One region of the Paenibacillus sp. FSL R5-0345 genome, then DNA from elsewhere that is predicted to be linked to it. Evidence: riboswitches for the same ligand, from Rfam matches in the RefSeq annotation. Region 1 holds a riboswitch; the other holds the start of a gene.

Evidence for each region. Region 1 has a riboswitch for cyclic di-GMP ahead of R50345_RS20415 (thiamine pyrophosphate-binding protein). Riboswitches for the same ligand answer to the same signal wherever they lie in the genome.
Region 2: another riboswitch for cyclic di-GMP. It lies ahead of R50345_RS04505 (glycosyl hydrolase); the one in region 1 lies ahead of R50345_RS20415 (thiamine pyrophosphate-binding protein).

Annotation. Positions count from the first base shown of each region.
Region 1 covers NZ_CP009281.1:4,583,375-4,592,286, reverse strand. Annotated here, with positions in the region: gene R50345_RS20440 (response regulator transcription factor) at 1-446, shown strand, start outside; gene R50345_RS20435 (ATP-binding protein) at 447-1,883, shown strand; gene glpK (glycerol kinase GlpK) at 2,002-3,495, shown strand; gene R50345_RS20425 (helix-hairpin-helix domain-containing protein) at 3,510-3,758, shown strand; gene R50345_RS20420 (carboxymuconolactone decarboxylase family protein) at 3,881-4,249, opposite strand; gene R50345_RS20415 (thiamine pyrophosphate-binding protein) at 4,260-5,903, opposite strand; cyclic di-GMP riboswitch class I at 6,022-6,117, opposite strand; gene R50345_RS20410 (methyl-accepting chemotaxis protein) at 6,308-7,558, opposite strand; gene R50345_RS20405 (helix-turn-helix transcriptional regulator) at 7,681-8,637, opposite strand; gene R50345_RS20400 (SDR family NAD(P)-dependent oxidoreductase) at 8,810-8,912, shown strand, end outside.
Region 2 covers NZ_CP009281.1:1,025,070-1,033,981, forward strand. Annotated here, with positions in the region: gene R50345_RS04490 (glycosyltransferase) at 1-690, shown strand, start outside; gene R50345_RS04495 (UDP-glucose dehydrogenase family protein) at 695-2,035, shown strand; gene R50345_RS31805 (hypothetical protein) at 2,063-2,251, shown strand; gene R50345_RS04500 (sugar phosphate nucleotidyltransferase) at 2,716-4,089, shown strand; cyclic di-GMP riboswitch class I at 4,226-4,305, shown strand; gene R50345_RS04505 (glycosyl hydrolase) at 4,318-5,862, shown strand; gene R50345_RS04510 (glycosyl hydrolase) at 6,016-7,527, shown strand; gene R50345_RS04515 (discoidin domain-containing protein) at 7,579-8,912, shown strand, end outside.

The sequences.
Region 1 (8,912 bases):
GTGTACAGGGCTTTGAGATGGGTGCTGATGACTATGTCGTGAAGCCATTTAGCCCTCGCGAAGTGATTTATCGCGTGAAGGCCATTATGCGCCGTTCTTCGGCAACTGCATTTTTGTCCAAAGAGAGCAACTCCAGTAATAACATTGTATTTACTCATCTTATTATTGAGCATGACGCACACCGGGTTACTGCTGGCGGTGAAGAAGTGAGTCTGACACCGAAAGAATACGAACTGCTGCATTATTTGGCGATTTCGCCGGATAAAGTATTCTCTCGTGAAGAATTGCTTAAAGATGTTTGGAATTATGAGTTTTTCGGAGATTTACGTACTGTAGATACCCATGTTAAACGTCTTCGTGAAAAACTGAATAAGGTATCACCGGAATCCGCGGCGATGATTACTACCGTATGGGGTGTAGGCTACAAACTTGAGGTACCTAAATAAGTGAACTTCTGGAGAAGTCTTGTCGGTAAGCTGTGGGTTACGATCATCTGCCTGGTCGCTGTCGTACTGATTACACTCGGGTTGTTTCTACTTCCCTATATCGACAGTAACTTTGCCAATTCTGGTGATATCAAACGTTTATTTATGTATACCTGCATGATCGGATTTTCTTTGACGACATTCTTCGCGTTGTTCTTGTTCACCAAGATCACTCAACCGATGCAACGTGTCATCGAGGCTGCAAACAATATTCGACGTGGTGAATACGGAACAAGGCTGACGCTTGTCACGAGCGACGAAATCGGTCAATTGGCGACTTCCTTCAACCATATGGCTGAGGAGTTGGAAGAGAATATCCGCAGTCTGCACCATGAGAAGGGTCATCTATCCAGTGTATTACGCAGCATGAGTGATGCTGTAATCACCTTTGACACCCTAGGCCAGATAATTCTGACCAATCCGCATGGTCAATCGCTTCTTGAGAGCTGGAGCGATTTAGAGTGGGAACAAGAGAGTGATATTGAACCTCATTCGGAAACGGCTGAGAGTAATGTTCCACCTCCCCTTCGTCCTTTATTTTTGAGCACGTTGAAACAAGGCGGCGATGAGCGTTCTAATGTACATGTCCGGCAGGGCGTGTGGTCCGTCCATATGGCACCTTTATATTCTGAGGGTAGCATTCGTGGAGTGGTTGCTGTTCTGCGTGATGTGACTGAAGAAGTACGACTCGAAAAAATGCGCCGTGACTTCGTGGCGAACGTCTCTCATGAGATTCGGACGCCATTATCGATGATGCAAGGTTATAGTGAGGCTTTACTTGACGGCATGGCTACTTCACCAGAGGAAAGCAGTGAACTGATTCAGGTCATTCATGATGAATCACTCCGTATGGGACGTCTTGTAAAGGATTTACTCGACCTTGCGCGAATGGAAGCCGGACACACGGATATGTTGAAGGCAGAGGTAGATATGAATGAACTGCTTGAACGTGTGTACCGTAAATTTTCCGTACGTGCTAAAGAGCGTGATATTCATCTGCAGCTAAACAAAGAGAGCGATGTCCTTGTTCTTAAGGCTGCGGATGAAGATAAGTTGGAGCAGGTCTTAACGAACTTGCTCGATAATGCTTTTCGTCATACACAGGGCGGTAAGAAGATCACAGTTCATACAGGAACTTGTGTCTTAGAAGGACGTCGCTATTTTGAAATTAAAATTCAGGATGAAGGCGTCGGTATTCCTCAGGAAGACCTGCCGTATATATTTGACCGTTTCTACAAAGCCGATAAGGCACGTGTACGTGGAGAGTCAGGTGGAACGGGACTTGGGCTTGCGATTGTTAAAAATATTGTTGAGTCGCATCATGGAACCATTACAGCTTCCAGTAAATTGGGTGAGAGTACTACCTTTACCCTAAGACTTCCTGTCGAAAAACAGTAATTCCAAACACAATGTGTGATAGCGCCTCTGACAGCAGAGGTGCTTTTTGTTGAAACGAACACATTAATCTTGTTCATCGTGGAACATATCTCATTGTTTATGCTTGGGAGGCCATCAAATGATTTTATCTTTAGACCAAGGGACTACCAGTTCACGAGCCATATTGTTCGATAAGGACGCTAGAATGGTCTCACAAGGACAATATGAGGTTGAACAATCTTTCCCCCGCCCTGGCTGGGTGGAGCATGACCCAGAGCAAATTTGGGCGTCACAGCTTGCAGCTGCAAGAGAGGCGATTACTCGGAGCGGGATTGCGCCTCAGGAAATATTTTCTATCGGTATTACGAATCAGAGGGAAACGGCCCTAATCTGGGATAGAGCAACAGGTAAGCCGATTTATCCTGCGATTGTATGGCAGGACAGACGTACTGCAGAGCTATGTGAAGAGATCAAGAGTAAGGGGTTAGAGGGACTTATTGCTAGCAAGACGGGACTCGTTGTGGATGCTTATTTTTCTGCAACCAAATTCTCCTGGATTCTTGATCATGTGGAAGGCGCCCGAGAGCGTGCGAATAATGGCGAGTTATTGGCTGGGACGGTGGACAGTTGGTTAATCTGGAAGCTTACTGGCGGAGCTATACATGCCACTGACGTAACTAACGCATCACGTACGATGCTATATAATCTCCATAAACGCTGCTGGGATGAAGAGCTAATGGATGAGCTTCGAGTACCACACTCCATCCTGCCAGAAGTGAGAATGTCCGGTAGTGAATTTGGTGCAGCAGATGCACAGTGGTTCGGTGCAGAAATCCCTATTCACTCTGTATTGGGAGATCAACAGGCTGCTTTGTTTGGGCATACTTGTCTTGAACCCGGCAGTGCCAAAAACACCTATGGAACTGGATGCTTTATTCTGATGAATACAGGCACGGAAGCCGTTGTCTCCAGTCATGGTCTGTTGACCACTGTGGCCTGGGGAATGGGAGAGGAACTCTATTATGCGCTCGAGGGCAGTGTATTTGTAGCCGGAGCGGCTGTACAATGGCTTCAGGAGGGGCTGGGACTCATAACGGAGCCGGCAGGCTCAGAAGACAAAGCACGGGAAGTTGAGGACAGTGAAGGGGTTGTCGTCGTACCAGCTTTCACTGGACTCGGTGCACCTTATTGGGATATGTACGCACGTGGAGCCGTATTCGGTCTAACTAGAGGCACAACCTCGGGACATTTGGTACGGGCAACGTTAGAGTCATTAGCATTTCAGTCTAGAGACGTAATAGGGGCTATGGAAAAAGATGCGGGCATGCCATTAACCGGCCTTCGTGTAGATGGTGGAGCTGTTCGTAATGATTTGCTGATGCAGTTCCAGTCTGATATCCTCGGTAGTGAAGTTACTCGAACTACATATGCGGAGACGACTGCGCTGGGAGCAGCGCTTTTGGCTGGATTAACCTCTGGGGTCTGGACAAGAGAACAGCTGGAAAGCTTCAATAAAGCGGAGAGGGTCTTTTCACCTGTAATGGGTATGGATGAGCGTGAACATCGTTACAGCGCCTGGAAAGACGCTGTAGCGCGTACCATGGGCTGGGAGAAACATGAAGGATATCAGTGATCAGGGAGATGCATATGTCTAAGAACAGAAATATAGAAACTGATCCTGCAGGAATGCTTGGCGGATCAGAATCAGATCTTCCGACTGGATTGGCCAAGCCTGCGCTTCGAGCACTCCATGGTGCTGGGTATACAGAGATTCACCAAATCAGTAAGCTCACTGAGTCAGAGCTTCTGCAGTTACACGGGATGGGACCTAAGGCACTTAATCAATTACGGCGTGCGCTCACGGAGAAAGGTTTGTCCTTTGCCAGTGAGTCCTAAAGTCCCCATCACAGATTAACACAAAAAGCGGCAAGCTAAGGATTATCCTTGGCCTGCCGCTTTTTGTGTTGCAATATTTAATATTCAATAACAAATGCTACATTTTGCCATCCGGCATATAGTTACTTTATTTCTTCAATCGTTTCGAGAAGGATATTAAAAGCGGTAATGATTCTAGGTGCCCCTATTGCGGGTACTAAGTGTAATAGAATCCCTTTGAGTTGTTCTACAGTAACTCCCACACGAAGAGCCATGACATAATGAACACCCAATTGATCAAACTGACCCATCGAAATCAGGGCAGAGATAACTGCGATTTCCTTCCAGTCAGCTTCGATTGTGTTGCGTTGAAAAATATCGCCGTAGGCATTTCCCATAATAAATTCAGCCAAATCAGGGAAATGTTCTTTAATCGGAGCCAGTGCCTTAGCTCCGTAGTCTCCTGAGAGATTCGTGAAGTGGTTAAGACCACTGTTTACATTGTCTTTCATAAGTGACCTCCTAATTTAGGTTCAAAGTACGATGAGCAGTCGGAGGGACCTCATCACGGTCTGTTAGCAGTTCAATGACGGCAACACGGTTGATGGCAACAGCGTCCTTGATAGCTGTTTCGAACTCCTCAGCTGTCTCACATTTGTAACCCGTAGCACCAAATGATTCTGCGAATTTCACAGCGTCCATAGGGACTTCGTAGATCGTTCCGTCAATACGTCCTGTAGTTTTTTCCATACCTTTTAGAGCCATATCTAGCTGTTTATTATTCACAACAATGAATATGACAGGAATATCCTTGCAGACAGCAGCGTTAATCTCTGCGCCTAGCATCATAAAGCAGCCGTCTCCTGTAATGCAGAAGATCGTTTCTTCTGGTGCAGCAACCTTTGCGCCAATTGCCATCCCGATGGAATTACCCATACAAGCAAAGTAAGCATCGAATACAAAACTGCCAGGTTTCTTAACCTTGTACCATTTCGCAGCATGGAAACCGTGACTTCCATCATCAACAAAGACTGTGCTGTTATAAGGAATCAAATCACTCATCGTACTCAAGACCGATGCAAGTGAAAGGTTTGGTAAAATCGGAGGCTCTTCGGTATAATCGGAATTTGTCGGTGCTTCGCGTTTTGTGATGTTGTTCGTGTCAATATTATTGAGATAGCAAACTAGATTGTCACGTAGATCTCCAGTCACTGGAATCGTTTTAGAGAACAATATTTTTCCGACAAAAGTCGGATCGCTATCAAACTGAATTAATGTTGCAGGATGATTTTCCTTTTTAAGATTACAAATAGTCATATCGCTTAAACGTGACCCGAGAACGATAAATAGATCACTTTGATTCAGCAAGTCATCCCCATGGGTACAACCGCCTACTCCAATTGGACCGTGATAGAGTGGATGATCCCAAGCTATAGCTCCTTTACCACCTGGAGATGTAACTACAGGAATATTAAATGTTTCTGCTAATTGAATTAGCTCACTATGTGCTCCTGAGCGGTTAACGCCTTTACCCGCGATAATTATTGGATTCTTTGAGTTATTTATAGCATCAAGTACACGGTCGATATTAGCATGGCTGACCAGTGATTCGCGTTCAGGGATTACAATATTACATTCCTCTAGCAATTCCGTTTGTACATCAAAGGGAATACAAAGGTGAACGGGACCACGATTACCGCTCAAAGCAATGGATATGGCATGATTAAAGATTGTGCTAAAGTGATCTCCACGTTCAATAAGCTTGCTATATAAGGTGGCAGGTCTAAACATATCAGCTAAATCAGCTAGAAAAGAGGTAGAGTCCTGACATTGGGGAATTCCAAGCTCTTTAATAGATTGATGGCCAGTAATAAATAGGACAGGTAGGTTGTTGGCCTTAGCATGTGCTGCTGCAGTTAGTAGGTTTGTTCCACCAGGACCGGAAGTGCCAAAAGCTACGCCTATTTTTCCAGTTTTCAGCGCATACCCAGCTGCTTCGAAGCCGGAACTGCTTTCATGTCTTCCAGGAATAAATTCAATACCGTAATCTACCATTTTAAGAACGATAGGACAAATGGATTTACCGATGATACCAAAGGAATGGGTAACACCAAGGTTCCGTAGTGCTTCCGACATGTAATCTGCGACTGTCTTCAAAAAATACACCTCACAAGTTGATTGTTATTTTAAAACCAAACACTAGAAAACCTGTGCTCTAAAATAGGGCACAGGTTGGTAGCATAAATCGCCATAGAGACTGAACAAAAGTCCAGTCGTCTTGGTTTTCAGCAACCTGGCAGTCATGGCCTCAGATTAAAAATGAGGCTGTAGATCCATGGTTTTGCGTCATCCTCTTTCGAAGATTTTGCCAATATTAATTTAGAAATTTATAAGAAGAATTTTCCTTTACAATATATTCCTAGACACTCTTTGTCAATATATTATCGCAAATTAACTCGAATTTTGACGAAAGTCTTGTCGAACCTATGAAATAATAGATATAAAAAAACTGCTCCTAAGTCTAAGCTTAGGAGCAGTTTTTGAATTTGTTTATATGATTTGGACGTCACTTAAAACTTGAAAATATGGATCGTCTTCTGTAGATTAAATACAGCCTGAGTCATTTTCTCAGTTTCTTCTGCAACGGACTGCAGGGCATTAATTTGTTCATTCATAGCGGCTGATACTTCTTCGGTGCCGGCAGCGGTTTGCTGCGTGATCGCAGAGATATTCTCGATTGCACTTGAGATTTTCAATGCACTTTCCAACATAAGATCACTTTCGGCAGAGAAGGAGGAGATCTGCTCGGTAATATACTGTACACTTTGCACGATTTGAGCAAAGATATGAGCAGATTGAGTGATCATCTCATTCTGTACCTGTACGACTTCTTCGTTGATAGCGATATTATCAATCGCTTGTTTAATATCAGTTTCGATGCTCCGAACCAAGCCAAAGACTTCCTTCGTAGAAGCCGTTGATTCTTCAGCGAGCTTGCGAACCTCCTGTGCGACTACAGCAAATCCTCGACCATGTTCTCCTGCACGCGCTGCTTCGATGGAAGCATTTAGTGATAACAGGTTGGTCTGTTCAGCGATCTCAGTAATGGTCTTTGTGATCATCGTAATTCCGCGAGCATTTTGAGAAAGGGCTTCGATAGTGTCAGCTACTTTTTGAGTAGCCTGGATGTTTTTACGCATGCCTTCAGCTTGCGTATCAACGGATTGGCGTCCTTGTTCAACTAGCTCTAATGTATGTATTGAACGTCTGTTCATTTCTTTTGTTGAGTTCGTATAATTGGATACTTTATTCTCAATATCTTTAATGGATTCTGTCATTTCAGCGATATCCGTAGATATTTCATTTGCACCAAGAGCTAGCTCGTTAGACGAAGAGGCTACCTGTGCCATGACAATTTTCAAATTCTGATTCTTATCTTCGATTCCACGGCTTGCATCCATAACTTGACGAGTGATTTGTGATGCTTCTGTCAAAATCTTCTTGAGCTTGTCAATCATAGTATTAAAGGAACGGCTTACGTCCCCCATAGACCCGTTCTCGTCGGCTCTACTAGTAAAATCCCCTTTTGAAATACTATGAGATACATTCGCGATGTCATCAAAAGAAGATGTAAGCGTTCTCTCGATAAAGCGGGCCACTGGGAAGGTTAGAGCAGCAAGAACGACGATTAGAACAATACCCAAAATAATGTTGCCTAAGATCATAAAAGTAACTAAAACAGGAATGGCAAATAGTGCGGCAACGAGGTAACATCCGGCAACAATTCTTTGTTTTAACGGAAGTTTATGCATCCAGTTCATTGGTATAATGTCCTCCTTATTAATATTATGTATTGGTGTTATTATATGGGATTTAAAGGTGATTGGTCTATAGTAAGAACTGACATAAATCTTCTTTTCGGAGTAGTTCTTTAGATTTCGTGTCAAAAATCCTCATAAATAGCGGAAATTTTTGCGATAGCAGACTTTACCATCTCTAAAAGTTCTTGCGGTGAAAGTACAATAACCGAGGGACTAAAAGAAAGGATTATCCGGCAGGCCGACTCGATCGTATTAAATCCGGCTTCTACGTTCACCCACTCTGCATTGCTAGATGGCTCTATCATATGGATAGAAACGAATCTTTCACGTTGCAATTCTTTTAAGACAGATGTTCTAACCCTTAATTTTACCGGATATTTTGGCAGTGCTGCTTTGAAGGCTGTAGTGGACTCTTCCCAATAATGTTTTAAATCAAATTCATCAGGCCTGTTAAACCGCTCATTGGTCTCTTCTACGTTTATCAATCTGGACACACGAAAGGTTCGCAGTTCATCCCCTATATTGGCTACGACATACCAAACTCCTCGTTTTGCAACTAACCCAAGAGGTTCAATCATCCGGACTTTTGTCTCGTCGTTCCGGAGATAAGTGATTTTTACTTTACGGTCTTCCCAAAGAGCTCTCTGAAGTACAGAAAGGAACGGATAAGTCTCATCCGAAGGATGCCAACTGGCACCGTCAATATGGATCCGCTGGCTTAGATAATTTGCTGGGTTACTAGTTCGATGAGAGGAAGCAGCCTCCAGTTTGAGAACAGCGGAAGAGAAGTCGTCCTGTATCCCCAGATCTTTCATGATAGATGAGTCAGTGGACAGAAGCAGTGAACCAATCTCTTGTGGCTTCATACCTGTTAAGGAGGTTCGGTACCCTTCTGTAAGCATCCAACCTCCTTCACGCCCTCGTTCAGCTACAATCGGGATGCCTGAAGCACTCAATGCTTCCATATCTCTAAACACCGTTCGTTCTGACACTTCGAGTGTTTGGGCCAGCTCGCGAGAAGTCATTTTTCCACGTTTTTGCAATAGAAGCAATATAGATAACAAACGGTCGGCTCGCATTTATTATTTACTCCTTCTCGAATTAAATATTGGACGTGCTCCATTCAACCATTCTAAATTTTGATTATATTATATATGTCAGTGGATGTCATATATTAAGGCTATACTTATAAAACGTAGGGAATGATCACAGAATACTGAAATTGAAAACATACTGAAAGGGTTGAGGGGAATGACATTGAAAGGAAAAGTGGCACTGGTTACGGGGAGCAGTAGAGGCGCTGGTAGAGGGATCGCTTTAGAATTAGCAAGAAGAGGTGCTTTTGTCTATATTA
Region 2 (8,912 bases), 3.2 Mb from region 1:
CTTAAGGTATACATGCAGCAGCTCAAATCGTGGGACCAGCGGACTTCTAAAAATGTGAATCAGTTCGTAGCCAATTCTTCAGTAGTGAAGACAAGGATTCAGAACTATTATCACCGGGATGCAGATGTCATATTTCCACCGATTAATACAGCCCGTTTCACAAGCTCTTCTAGCATTGGTGACTATTATTTAATAGTATCTCGACTTGTTTCCTACAAGCGGATTGATTTAGCTGTAGAGGCTTTTAACCGTAACGGTCTTAAGCTGTACATCGTAGGGGATGGACCAGATCGTAAACGTCTCGAAGGCATGGCTAAGGACAATGTATCGTTTTTAGGCCGGCTAGAGGATGAGCAAGTAACCGGAATGATGGCACAGTGTAGAGCATTTATTTTTCCGGGAGAAGAGGACTTTGGAATCACACCGCTGGAAGCGAACGCTGCGGGAAGACCGGTCATTGCTTATCAAGCAGGTGGTGCACTAGATACTATTATTCCTTATGTAAATGGTGTGTTCTTTCAGCATCAAGAAGTGGAGGATCTACTAAAGGCTATTTACGAGGTAGAGTCCTACGCTTGGGATATCGATCAAATTATGGAGCATGCACGTAAATTTGATGAGCAGGCGTTTATGGTTAAGTTCAAGCAGTATGTTGAGCAGGCCTACGTCAATTTTCTAAAAGGAGGATGATTGTATGAAGCTGACAGTAATCGGTACTGGGTATGTGGGTCTTGTATCTGGCGTATGTTTTGCACTGGGCGGACATCATGTCATCTGTGTGGATAAGGACGAGGAAAAGATTAAGAAGCTGAAACGGATGGAATCACCCATCTATGAGCCGGGAATTGAGGAACTGATTGAACTGAATCTTCGTGAGGAACGATTATCCTTTTCTGCGGATCTGCAGGATTCGGTACGTCGTTCAGATATTATCATCCTTGCAGTAGGTACGCCATCGTTGCCTAATGGTGAAGCAGACTTAACCTACATTGAGAATGCAGCTGTTGAAATCGCTAAAGCGATGGAAGGGCACAAAATTATAATGACAAAATCTACAGTTCCCGTAGGAACAAATGAGAAAATCTCCAACATACTTTCTAAATCTACCCATCATTCTTTTGATATCGTGTCTGCTCCCGAGTTTTTACGTGAAGGGTCAGCGATTCGCGATACCCTCCATCCCGATAGAATTGTCATTGGTCTCGATAATCCAGAGCTGGAACCAACTATGCGCGAGCTTCATAAGGGTTTCACAGTAAATGTATTTGTAACAGATATACGCAGTGCTGAAATGATCAAATATGCTTCGAATGCATTTTTGGCCACGAAGATTTCCTTTATTAACGAGATCGCCAATATTTGCGAAAAAGTGGGAGCTGATGTAACCGAAGTAGCACAAGGAATGGGTATGGACCAAAGAATCGGGTCATCCTTCCTGCAGGCTGGCATCGGTTATGGAGGCTCCTGTTTCCCGAAAGACACTAATGCGCTCATTCAAATTGCGGGCAACGTCGATTACGAATTCAAATTATTGAAATCTGTAGTCGAAGTGAACAAAGGACAACGGTTTATGATCATCTCCAAGCTGCATGAATCACTTGGCAGTCTGCGCAGTTCGACGATTGGGATCTGGGGGCTTGCTTTCAAGCCTAACACTGATGATGTCCGCGAAGCTCCCGCCAGAGAGATTGTTGAGGCGCTGGTGGCTGAAGGGGCTACGGTTAAACTGTATGATCCAATCGCAGCTACAAATTTCAGGCAGCAATATGATCATCCGCAGCTTCGTTGGTGCAATCTGCCAGAGGAAGCGGCTGAGGGCAGCGATGCCGTATGCCTGCTTACCGATTGGAGCCTACTCAAGGACATTGATCTGCATCAGCTGGCGAAAAGCATGCGTAATGGGGTGCTGATCGATGGACGCAATGTGTATTCCAAGGAGCAAATCGAGGGTACCGGCCTCGTTTATCATTCTGTCGGCCGCCCGCAGATGGGTGGATTGAGCGGTTATTCTGCTAGTGTGGCTGGAGCGGTTTAATCTATATATATTGAACTTGAGATTTTTGTGTTAAGTGTCAGTCGCAACTGCGGTGAATGTTTGGACTTCCAGCCGCTGTTGTCTGCAGATTTCCTGATTCTAACCGCTAATAGCGGTAGAAATCCGCAGACAAAGGCGGACGCTATCGCTCTTACAGTTCCCAAATTCCCCTCCGTCACTCCATTCCTTTATCTTAAGTTTCTAAGCAATTTATAAAGTTAGGTACTCTGATTGTTTATCGCAGTAGCAGATAACCTTGTTGTAGTAGTACTTGCGTTGGCTGCTGCCTCCATAGGAGCAGAAGCAAATCTTTAGAAAAACGTGCTGCCTTCCGGCTGGTACAGCCCGGTGCAGTACGGTTCAAGCATTTAGAGGAAGTTGGTTAGGTAAAGAACGGAAAGGGAATTTGGAACTGTAGAAACGGAGTGTTCGCCCGAAAGATTTCCGTAGGAAAGCTAGCTTCGAAAGCATATGCTATCCTCGGATTTCTACCGCTGGCGGCGGTTCAAATCAGGAAATCTGAGGATAACAGCGATCGGAAGTCCAAAATCCCTTGGAGTGGTTCATACCTAATAAATTTTTAAAAAATGCATCCGCTCGAACTAAGGCTAAGCGGAAGCTATACGTTTTGATAACAATTTAATTATGCTCATTTCCATATATTAAGGAGGGTTCATTCTATGAAAATGGTACTTCTATCAGGCGGTTCAGGTAAACGGTTATGGCCGTTGTCCAACGACTCACGTTCAAAGCAATTTCTAAAGGTACTTGAAAGCCCTCAAGGTGAACCAGAATCCATGGTACAACGTGTCTGGAGACAGCTGGAGGAAGCGGGAATGGCAGAATCATCTTATCTGGCCACCGGCCGCGGCCAAGTAGAAATGATACAAAGCCAACTGGGAAGTCATGTGCCGATTATCGTTGAACCGGAGCGTCGGGATACTTTTCCGGCTATCGCCTTAACAGCTACCTATCTTTATTCGGTTGCAGGTGTTTCTCCAGCGGAGACGGTAGCGATTTTGCCTGTTGACCCTTATGTAGAAGCATCCTTTTTCGATACCATAGCTATGCTTGAAGGGACTATGCTAGAAAGTGGAGCAAATCTGGCTCTAATGGGTGTTATTCCTGAACACGCCTCAGAGAAATACGGATATATCATTCCTACCACCGAAGAGGCGGGGGAGAACGGTTTTATGAAGGTGAGTCACTTTCAAGAGAAGCCAGACCGCATACAAGCAGAACAGCTTATCGAGCAAAATGCATTGTGGAATTGCGGAGTATTTGCCTTCCGTCTAGGGTACTTGTTAGATATTTTGCAGCGTAAAGGGTTGCCTTTAGGATATGAAGAATTGCAGAAGCAATATAAGCTATTGTCTTCCATCAGCTTTGATTATGAAGTGGTGGAGAAAGAAGAACATATTGTGGTACAGCCGTATGATGGATTCTGGAAGGATCTTGGAACGTGGAATACGCTAACAGAGGAAATGAGCAGCAAGCATGTAGGCAAGGGTTTTGTGACGGCGGATTCTGAGGGGACTTGCTTGATTAATGAGCTGGATATTCCAATTACGGTAATTGGTGCGAAGGATCTGATCATCGCGGCTAGCCCGGATGGGATTCTAGTTACCCATAAAGCCGAGAGTCCACGGATTAAAGAAGTGCTGAAGACCTTTGAACAGAGACCGATGTACGAGGAACGCCGCTGGGGCCATTACAAAGTTATTGATTATGTGAAATATGACGAGGGCAATGAAGTGCTGACTAAACGGATTTTTATATCCGAGGGGAATAATATCAGCTATCAGTTACATCGCAAACGTAGTGAAATTTGGACAATCGTCAGCGGCGAAGCAAGTATTGTGCTGAATGAGAAAAAACATAATGTGAAGGCTGGGGACGTGGTACGTATACCGGAAGGAACGAAGCACGCAATCCTTGCTTTGACGGATGTTGAGTTTATAGAGGTACAGACGGGTTCTGAATTAGTAGAAGAAGATAATATTCGTATTACTTTAGACTGGAATGATATAGAACTACAACAATTCATTTCATAGGTCTAACCTATCTATTTAACCAATTCGGAATTTCTTAAAACAGGTAAATTGACTCAATTATCAAAAAAAGTCATAAAAACACTAAATATATCATTAATTGTCGTCGATACTTACGGTAAGAGAGATTATTTCTCTTAAATTGAAAAGGCAAACCTATCGAAAGGTAGGGACGCAAAGCTATAGGGCCTTCGAAAGAGTGGCAGCCTGGCTACCGAAAGGGAGATTATTTTGAAAGCTTACCGTACGTATCGATTGTTTGGTGCATTTCTGTCACTCGTCCTGTTTCTGACTGCACTTCCGCTTACTGTTGGAATTTCGCCGTCTGTTGTCATAGCTGCTTCAAATTCTGGAACGCCAGTTACCCCAGGAGCCTCACCTGAAGCCGTAAAGCTGCTTAACTATTTTTACTCAATCTCAGGAAAAGGAATCCTTGCTGGCCAACATGACTATTTAGAAAGTCCAGATGAAATTAACAATATGCTGAAGGGAACCAGCGGACAGTATGCAGCTCTTCACGGTTATGAAATGGGTGCGATCAGTGGCCAGTCTGAAGGAACGATGTCCTGGCAGCGTAAAAATGTGGTAAACAGCGCCATCAACTGGAATAAAGCGGGCGGAATCGTAGCTATGACTTTTCATGCTAACCTGCCGGGCACCTCTTATGACTGGGATAATGTTAAAAAAACGCTTAGCCAAAGTGAATTCGATAGTTACGTTACACCGGGTACCAAGCAATATAACAGTCTGATTGCTGAACTTGATAAGGTGGCAGTATCTCTAAAAAGCTTGCGAGATGCGAACGTCCCGGTACTTTGGAGACCCTATCATGAAATGAACGGGAACTGGTTCTGGTGGGGGAAGAAAAATAACTTTTCTAAACTTTGGAATATTATGTATGACCGTTTTGTTAACGTTCATAAATTAAATAATTTGTTATGGGTATGGAGTCCGAATGCTCCCAATGTTTGGTCAGATCCGTATGCGTTAACTTATCCAGGAGCTGATAAAGTAGATATCCTGGCAGCAGACATATACGAAAATGATTACCAGCAAAAATACTATGATAGCTTGTTGAGTCTAGCCGCGGGCAAACCGATTGCGATCGGGGAAAATGGTGAAATGCCTAATCTGGAGAAGCTTCAACAATCACAAAGTAAATGGACTTATATGATGAGCTGGGGAAAAATGCTTTATGAGAATAACAGTGCAGATACAATCAAAACTTTTATGAATAGCAGCTATACCCTGACTAGAGATAAATTAAATAATAGCTTGGTACCCACACCTAGCGCCGCACCGGCACCTCCCGAAGAAGAGGGAGAGGCAGCAATTCCTCTCGCGAAGGGGCTTGCAGGAGAGTATTACAACAACATGCAGCTATCGGGAGCAGCAGCTCTTATTAGAACCGATGCAATAATTGATTTCAATTGGCGGCAAGGATCGCCGGATGCCGCCCTTGGGATTGATCGTTTCTCCATACGTTGGAGCGGTAAAGTTAAGCCCTTATATGATGAACAATATACATTTTACACTACATCAGATGATGGCATCCGTGTCTGGGTGAATGGGGAATCTGTGATTGATAGTTGGACGAAGCAAAGTGGCACTGAGCGTAAGGGCAATATTACGCTGAAGGCTGGTCAGCTATATGATATCAAGGTGGAGTATTACGAAAATGAAGGCGATGCGAGAGTCCGCTTGATGTGGGAAAGTGCTAGTCAAGTTAAAGAGACAGTTCCAGCAAGTGCGCTTTTTCTTCCGGATGTCTCCTGATTGATGAAAATTAAAGGTCGATCCTTAGTAGCTCTGCGTTATTGCAGAGCTACTAAGCTATAGTCCTCATTAGGTCAGAAGACGATTGTCCGATAACAGGTATGTTTATTTATTACCTGTGGAGGCAGTACAGCTACCGAAAGGAGGATTTATTTGCGTAAATATTATAAGCAAAACAGATTGTTGTTTACTATATTACCGGTGTTTATTATTTTTTCCTTGCTGCCTTGGGGAGAGGTTAAGAGTCTTCCGAAGGCTATGAGTGTTTCTTCCTCTCTTCCCCCGGCTATACCAAGCAATCCATCAGCTTCTGAAGAAGCCAAGCAACTGTTGAGTAATTTGGTGAATCTACGTGGCAAAGGTATCCTGTCTGGTCAGCATGATTATCTAGAAAGTCCAGATGAACTGGTTCATAAGCTGAAGAATACTTCGGGACAAAATGCCGTTCTACATGGTTATGAATTAGGGGCGATTAATAATCAATCCAAAAGGACAATCGCCGAACAGCGGCAAGCAGTAATTGACAGTGCAATGGAGTGGAATCAGACGGGTGGCATTGTAGCCATGACATTCCATCAGAGTTTGCCAGGAACTTCTCCAGAATGGTCCAATGTAAACAGAAGTCTCAGTCAAGAGAAGTTTAATGCTTATGTTACGCCTGGGACGGCTCAGTATAAGAGTCTAATCTCTGATCTAGATGAGATCGCTGGATATTTAGAACAGCTGCGTGATGCTGGGGTTCCAGTCTTATGGCGACCTTACCATGAAATGAATGGCGGTTGGTTTTGGTGGGGGAAAAAGGACAATTTTTCAGCGCTTTGGAATATTGTCTATGATCGTTTTGTAAACACACACAAACTGAATAATCTACTGTGGGTGTGGAATCCAAACGCGCCGAATGAATGGGCAGATTCTTATGCCGCCTATTATCCCAGTGCAGATAAAGTCGATGTTCTGGCTGCGGATATCTACAATAATGATTATAAGCAGTCCTACTATGAGGACCTGCTCACACTTGCTGAAGATAAACCTATCGGAATCGGGGAAAGTGGGCAGCTGCCGAACCCGGATGTATTAACCAACAAACAAAATAAATGGGTTTATATGATGACCTGGGGCAAATTGCTGACAGAAAATAATACGCCACAGTCCATCAAAAGCTTCATGAATAACTCGTTTATAGTATCGAGAGAGGATTATGTTCTCACAACAGAAGTCCCTTCGATAGCACCGGTAACCCCAACGGGTTTAACTGGAGAATACTATAACAATACTGATTTAGAGGGAGAACCGGTGCTTATCCGCAATGACCGTAAGATTGATTTTAATTGGCATGGTGGGTCACCTGCATCAGAGATAAATGAAGATCACTTTTCTGTACGCTGGAAAGGGAAACTCAAACCCAAATTCAGTGAAAAATATATGATTTCGGCATCCTCTGATGATGGAGTCCGTGTCTGGATTGACGGAAAGCTGATTATCGACAATTGGAAAAATCAAAGTTCAACCCTTCATAAAGGTAGTATCCCGCTCACAGCAGGAACGCTTTATGATATCCAAATTGAATATTATGAGAATGAAGGGGATGCCAATCTTCGCTTGCTATGGGAGAGTTCCAGCCAGAAGCAGCAGGTGATTCCACAAGGGGCATTGTACCTTCCTTAATCTAATGAAATGATAGGGCAAGACATTCCGAAAGAAAGAGAGGACCTATGGATGGGAATAACGAGGAGAATATCTAATAGAAAAAATAAGATATCAGCAAACAAACCATTACTGTTATTACTAAAATTCGCCGCATTAACCGTCTTGTTTCTGTTGTCTGTCTCAGTTTTCGGAACGAATAGAACGAATGATTATAAGGTAGGTGCCAATATACCGAGACTGTCTACAGGAAGTGATCTTGCAGCAGAAATACCGGATGGTACTGTGATCTGGAATCTGGGACAACATGATGGCTCAGCAGCTGAATTTGCTGCGAGTGGCACTTCCGGCAGCAAGAAGGAATTTAATGTTACTTCTTCAGTGCTCAAATCATCGGCTTTTCAGAGCTTGCCTGCAGGCTTAAATGGAAAGACCCAGCCGGAATTAACGATCACATATCAGCTAAATAAGATCCCGGAGAACGGGGTCTTATTTAGCGTAGGTATTCTAGACGCTTATAAATCTGTGCCGCAAATGAGTGTGTTTTCCAATCATCAATTGTCGGGGATCATTCAAATTGCGGGCGTTGCTGGCACAGAAAGTAAATATAGCTTTCAAAAGACCTATGAATTATATATCCCCAAGGAGCAATTAAAGATAGGATCAAACGAATTGAAGCTGCAAACGGTTCGCTGTTTATATTGCAGTGACAAAGAAGACGAATATTCCTGGTGGACATGGGATAATCTCCGTTTAGAGTCTCTTAACGCTCCAATTTCCGAGCCTATTCATGGCAGCTACACACTGACCGGAACAGTAGTGAATAATAAGCAGTTTTATTTTGATGAAGGTGCAGTTACGCACTTGCCTTATGTTATCAAATGGCTAGGTATGGCTTATAGCGGTAATGTGATGCGTACCAGCTGTGCTAGTGATGTCGGGAGATCCTGCTCGAATATGATGGAATATTACAAGGTATTGCAGGATTACAACATGCAGGCGGTTGCTCTGTATTTGCATACTGGTGATATTAAGCTTAAGACAGATGGATCGTTGCCTGCTGATGCGGAGAAAAAGCTGACAGATTATTTTGAACAATATAGCCCCTATTTTCAATACTATGAGGTAGATAATGAGCCAGGGCTATTCAATCGTTCTAAGGCAGTAAATTTGGCGATTGCGGACTGGCTAAATAAAAAGGGCAAGCAAATCGCGCCCCATTTACAAACTGTTGCTCCAGGATGGGCGTATTGGCCGGGCTACAGTGAGGACTCCTGCGGTAATCAGAAGGGAACTGAGAAGGCATGTGGAGATCCGGATGGATGGGAACGTGATCCAGAGCAGCGTATGGAGCTGGAGAAGGTTACGGATTTGACCAATGGACACTCGTACGGCGACTCTTATAT